One region of the Phytobacter sp. V69 genome, then DNA from elsewhere that is predicted to be linked to it. Evidence: predicted binding sites of a transcription regulator. Region 1 holds the regulator's gene; the other holds the start of a gene.
The links. The regulator sigma-54, encoded in region 1, starts transcription at its own class of promoters, with help from an activator protein. The targets are predictions, from matches to a motif close to GTTGGCACANNTTTCGCTNT.
Positions count from the first base shown of each region.

Region 2: ACSZPU_RS02805 (circularly permuted type 2 ATP-grasp protein) is a predicted target of sigma-54. The motif match lies at 1,239-1,258, and genes of this name have one in related genera.

Region 1 covers NZ_CBFFRL010000002.1:51,543-54,706, reverse strand. The annotation lists gene lptB (LPS export ABC transporter ATP-binding protein) at 1-605, shown strand, start outside; gene rpoN (RNA polymerase factor sigma-54) at 654-2,087, shown strand; gene hpf (ribosome hibernation promoting factor) at 2,110-2,397, shown strand; gene ptsN (PTS IIA-like nitrogen regulatory protein PtsN) at 2,478-2,969, shown strand; gene rapZ (RNase adapter RapZ) at 3,015-3,164, shown strand, end outside.
Region 2 covers NZ_CBFFRL010000011.1:2,725-5,888, reverse strand. The annotation lists gene hypE (hydrogenase expression/formation protein HypE) at 1-114, shown strand, start outside; gene ACSZPU_RS02815 (TOBE domain-containing protein) at 250-678, shown strand; gene ACSZPU_RS02810 (nitrous oxide-stimulated promoter family protein) at 709-1,053, opposite strand; gene ACSZPU_RS02805 (circularly permuted type 2 ATP-grasp protein) at 1,298-2,731, shown strand; gene ACSZPU_RS02800 (alpha-E domain-containing protein) at 2,731-3,164, shown strand, end outside.

The DNA of each region.
Region 1 (3,164 bases):
GTAAAACCACAACGTTCTACATGGTCGTGGGTATCGTGTCGCGCGATGCGGGCAATATCATCATCGACGATGAAGATATCAGCCTGCTGCCACTGCATGCGCGAGCGCGTCGTGGCATTGGTTATTTACCGCAGGAAGCCTCGATTTTCCGCCGCCTGAGCGTATTTGACAATCTGATGGCAGTCCTGCAGATTCGTGATGATCTGACGTCTGAACAGCGCGTGGATCGAGCGAACGAGCTGATGGAAGAGTTCCATATTGAGCATCTGCGCGACAATATGGGCCAGGCGCTTTCCGGTGGTGAACGCCGCCGTGTTGAAATCGCCCGTGCGCTGGCTGCAAACCCTAAATTTATCCTGCTGGATGAACCTTTTGCCGGCGTTGACCCGATATCGGTTATTGATATCAAACGCATCATTGAGCACCTGCGCGATAGCGGGCTTGGCGTGTTGATTACCGACCACAACGTTCGTGAGACGCTGGCGGTTTGTGAACGGGCTTATATCGTCAGTCAGGGCCATTTGATCGCGCACGGCACGCCTCAGCAAATCCTTGAAGACGAACACGTTAAGCGCGTATATCTTGGGGAAGACTTCAGACTCTGATAGGGTAGGGTTTATTGACGTGTTTAGTCGGAGAGTACTGCTCTGAATATGAAGCAAGGTTTGCAATTACGGCTTAGCCAACAGCTAGCCATGACGCCACAGCTGCAACAGGCCATCCGCCTGCTGCAGCTGTCCACGTTGGAACTCCAGCAAGAACTCCAGCAAGCTCTGGAGAGTAACCCATTGCTTGAGCAAACCGATCTTCACGAAGAAGTGGATGCGCAACAATCCCAGGATAATGAAAGCCTTGATACCGTCGACGCCCTCGAGCAAAAAGAGATGCCCGAAGAGCTGCCGCTGGATGCCAGCTGGGACGAAATCTATACTGCGGGCACCCCTTCCGGCAGCAGCACCGATTATCTTGACGATGAACTCCCCATTTATCAGGGCGAAACCACCCAGTCGCTGCAGGATTACCTGATGTGGCAGGTGGGACTCACGCCATTCTCAGACACCGATCGTGCCATAGCGACCTCCATTGTCGACGCCGTTGATGACACGGGTTATCTCACCGTTCCGCTGGAAGATATTCTGGAAAGTATGGGCGATGAAGAGATCGGCATGGATGAAGTCGAAGCGGTGCTGAAACGTATCCAGCGTTTCGATCCGGTCGGCGTTGCCGCTAAAGATCTGCGCGATTGCCTGTTGATCCAGCTTTCTCAGTTTGCCAGGGATACGCCCTGGTGCGATGAAGCGCGTTTAATTATCAGCGATCATCTGGATCTGCTCGCCAATCACGACTTCCGCACGCTGATGCGTGTGACGCGCCTGAAAGAAGAGGTGCTGAAAGAGGCAGTCAATTTAATCCAGTCTCTCGACCCACGCCCCGGCCAGTCAATCCAGACGGGTGAACCAGAATATGTCATTCCTGACGTTCTGGTCCGCAAGCACAACGGGCGCTGGACGGTCGAGCTAAACTCCGACAGCATTCCGCGTCTGCAAATCAACCAGCACTACGCCTCCATGTGCGGTGGTGCACGTAACGATGCCGACAGCCAGTTTATCCGCAGTAATCTGCAGGAAGCGAAATGGCTGATCAAAAGCCTTGAGAGCCGAAATGATACCCTGTTGAGGGTAAGCCGCTGCATTGTTGAACAGCAGCAGGCGTTCTTCGAACAGGGCGAAGAGTTTATGAAACCGATGGTGCTGGCGGATATCGCTCAGGCCGTCGAGATGCACGAATCCACGATTTCCCGTGTCACGACCCAAAAATATCTGCACAGTCCGCGTGGCATCTTTGAGCTTAAGTATTTCTTCTCCAGCCATGTGAATACCGAAGGCGGCGGCGAAGCCTCGTCAACGGCTATCCGGGCACTGGTGAAGAAATTAATTGCCGCAGAGAATCCTGCGAAGCCGTTGAGCGACAGTAAGCTGACTACCATGCTCTCTGACCAGGGCATTATGGTAGCGCGGCGAACCGTTGCGAAGTATCGAGAGTCTTTATCCATTCCGCCGTCTAATCAGCGTAAACAGCTGGTGTGACCTAACCGATAAGGAAGACACTATGCAGCTTAACATCACAGGACATAACGTCGAGATAACCGAGTCCCTGCGCGAATTCGTCACCGCGAAATTTGCCAAACTCGAACAGTATTTCGAAAGGATCAATCAGGTCTATGTTGTGTTGAAAGTGGAGAAAGTGACTCATATCTCGGACGCAACCCTGCATGTGAACGGGGGTGAGATTCATGCGAGTGCGGAAGGTCAAGACATGTACGCTGCCATCGACGTTTTAATTGATAAACTGGCGCGGCAACTTACGAAGCATAAAGATAAACTGAAACAACACTAATTGTCCGGGCTCTCGTCTGGCGCGTATCACCCTGTCGTAACCCGGCAGGGTGTCTGCACTGGCGATGCTTAGGTGAAATTATGATGAACAACGATTCCGCTCTTCAATTGAGCAATGTCCTTAACCAGGAATGTACCCGTAGTGGCGTTCACTGCCAGAGCAAAAAACGTGCGCTGGAAATCATCAGTGAAATGGCTGCAAAACAGTTGAGCCTGCCACCACAAGTGGTTTTCGAAGCGATCCTGACGCGCGAGAAAATGGGCAGTACCGGTATTGGTAACGGTATCGCGATCCCTCACGGTAAGCTCGAAGAAGATACCCTTCGCGCCGTGGGCGTTTTTGTGCAGCTGGAAACACCTATCGCCTTTGATGCCATTGATAACCAGCCAGTCGATCTGCTCTTTGCACTACTGGTTCCTGCCGATCAGACCAAAACCCACCTGCATACGCTCTCTTTAGTGGCAAAACGTCTGGCGGACAAAACCATTTGTCGCCGTCTGCGCTCAGCGCAAAGCGATGAAGAGTTGTACCAAATCATCACGCTGACAGAAGGCGAAAACGATGATGCGTAACGCAACAGACCCACTTTTATCATTGGCTCTGAGGAGAATTGGCCCATGGTCCTGATGATCGTAAGTGGTCGTTCGGGTTCAGGTAAGTCAGTGGCCCTGCGCGCCCTGGAAGATATGGGGTTTTACTGCGTCGATAACCTGCCGGTCGTCCTGCTACCTGAGCTGGCACGAACGCTGGCCGATCGCCAGACGTCT
Region 2 (3,164 bases), on a different contig from region 1:
GCCGCCATCATCGGCGAAGTGATGGAGCGTAAAGGAGTGCGGCTGGCCGGACTGTACGGCGTGAAGCGGATTCTGGATTTACCGCACGCCGAGCCCCTACCCCGTATTTGTTAATTTCTTGTTTGTGCGGGTGCGCTATAGTGATCACTCAGGTCTGCCTAGGTTATGGAGAGTTCCATAATAATAAAAGGGTTATGGATGCCGGTTGCAGGCCTGCACGAATGTTTATCTTACTTATCTGGAGGCAACATGGCAGTTTCAGCTCGTAATCAACTCGTCGGTAAAGTCAGTGCAACCGCGCACGGTGCGGTTAACGATGAAGTGGAATTAACCCTGGACGGTGGCGCAAAGCTGATCGCCATCGTGACATCCAGCAGTAAAGAAGCGTTGGGCCTGAATCCGGGTAAAGAAGCGATCGCGCTGATTAAAGCGCCGTGGGTGATGCTGGCAACGGAAGATTGCGGCCTGAAATTCTCTGCCCGCAATCAGTTTGCCGGTGCGGTCAGTTCCGTAACCGAAGGCGCGGTGAACGCGACCGTGCACGTGGCAACCGACGCTGGTTTTGAAGTGGTGGCGGTGGTGACTAACGAAAGCTGTGAAGAACTGCAACTGGCGCCGGGCAAACGCGTTATTGCTCTGGTCAAAGCCTCTTCCATTCTTATTGCCACGCGCGCGTAAGAAAATCATCACGCCGTGCTCGCCACGGCGTTATTTTTTTGGGCGGTATTTTTCCGGCAGCTCGGGAACAGGACGTTTGTCATCAATCAGATGACGGAGGGTCAAAATCGGGTGGCGCCACAGCATCCTCGGCCCGGCCCAGCGCATAATCTGCTTCATCTCGTCACGCTTTGCAGGCTGATAACAGTGCACAGGACATTGTTTGCAGGCCGGTTTCTCTTCGCCAAACACACATTTATCCAGCCGTTTATCCGCGTAATCATTCAGCGCCTGGTAGTGCGCCTCATCTGCCACCGCCTGTGGACAGCGCTGCAGGTAGAGCGCAATCATTTTGCGGATGGTCAGTTTTTCGCGGCTAATGCGTTTTCCCGTCATCACCCCTCCTTAAAGAGGTATTTATTTTATACCTTTTAAAGTCCTGGTGCAGTCGTCTTTACACTTGCACCATCTTCCGTCCCTTTCTGCCGCTTGTACGCCATTGTGGTGCACTTTTTCGTCGCTTGCTCCTCATTACGGTGCACCCCACCCCGCGATACCGTGATAAGCCGTGCTTTTGGTGCGCTGGCATGGTTTCTGCATTTTGACTATATCTTCATCAAACGGAATGCAGGGGATGACAATGATAAAAATGACGCTTCCGACCGCGCCATACTACGATGAGATGCTCACCGCAGAAGGCACGCAACGCCAGCACTATGACGCCTGGTGGCACTGGTTACAGCACACCGACCAGCACGCCATTCGCCAGAAGAAAGAGCAGGCAGAACTGCTGTTTCACCGCGTCGGTATTACGTTTAACGTTTACGGTGAAGAGGGGGGAACGGAGCGTTTAATTCCGTTCGACAGCGTGCCGCGCATCATTCCGGCCCATGAATGGCGGATGCTTGATGCCGGAATACGTCAGCGAGTGAAGGCACTCAACGCCTTCCTGTACGATATCTACCACCACCAGCATATTCTCAATGCCGGTATTGTCCCCCGTGAGCAAGTGCTTGCTAACGAGCAATATCAACCCTGCATGCAGGGCGTCGACCTGCACAACAACATTTATGCCCATATCACCGGGATTGATATGGTCCGCGACAGCGACGGGCACTATTACGTGCTGGAAGACAATCTGCGTACCCCGTCCGGCGTCTCTTATATGCTGGAAAACCGCAAGATGATGATGCGCCTCTACCCGGAAATGTTCGCCAGTTCGCATATCGCCCCCGTCGAGCGTTACCCCAGCTACCTGCTACAAACCCTGCGTGAAAGCACCTGGGTTGATGACCCCTGCGTGGTGGTACTGACGCCCGGGCGTTTTAACAGCGCCTATTTTGAACACAGTTTCCTTGCCCAACAGATGGGGGTGGAGCTGGTCGAAAGCGCCGACCTGTTCGTCAAAGAAGGCGGTGTCTATATGCGCACCACCGAAGGCCCGTGCCGGGTAGATGTTATCTATCGCCGAATTGACGATGCCTTCCTCGACCCGCTGGCGTTTCGTTCCGATTCAATGCTGGGCGTACCGGGGCTGCTGTCGGTCTATCGTGCGGGCGGCGTGGTGCTGGCCAATGCGATTGGCACCGGGGTGGCGGACGATAAATCCATCTATCCGTACGTCCCGGAGATGATCCGCTTTTACCTTTCTGAGGAACCGATCCTCGGCAACATTCCCACCTGGCAGTGCCGCAAAGCCGAAGACCTGAGCTACGTGCTGGCCCATCTGGATGAGATGGTGGTGAAAGAGGTTCACGGCGCGGGCGGCTACGGCATGCTGGTCGGACCTCGCTCAACTCAGGCGCAAATCGACGCCTTCCGTCAGCGTTTGCTGGCGAACCCCGGTAACTACATTGCACAAAATACGCTGGCGCTCTCCACTTGCCCGACCTTTGTCGAGGAAGGGCTGGCCCCACGCCACATTGATCTACGTCCGTTCGCCCTCTGCGGCGAGGAGATAAGACTGGTGCCCGGCGGGCTGACCCGCGTGGCGCTGACCGAAGGTTCGCTGGTGGTGAACTCCTCGCAAGGGGGTGGCACGAAAGACACCTGGGTGATGGAGGAGGACGAATAATGTTAAGCCGCACAGCCAGCGAACTGTACTGGATGGCCCGTTATCTGGAACGGGCAGAGAGTTTTGCCCGCGTCCTCGACGTGACCTACAAATTGTCGATGATGCCGCGCCACAGCCAACAGCAGCATGATTTAGCCCTGCCGCTGAACCTGACATTCGGGCATGAACTGTTTCGGGAACGTTACGCCCGATTCAGCATGAACAACTTGCTCAATTTCTTTGCCCTCGACAGCAACAATCCCAGCAGCATTTTTAGCTGTATTGAGATGGCCTGGAACAACGCCCACGCCGTGCGCGGCAGCCTCTCATCGGAAGTGTGGGAGTGCATCAATAGCACCCGTATTGATATCCGCAACCTGCGCCAGACCGGGGTGGATAAGATAGGTATCGACGCCTTTTTTGACTGGGTGAAGGAGCGCGCGCATCTGTTCCG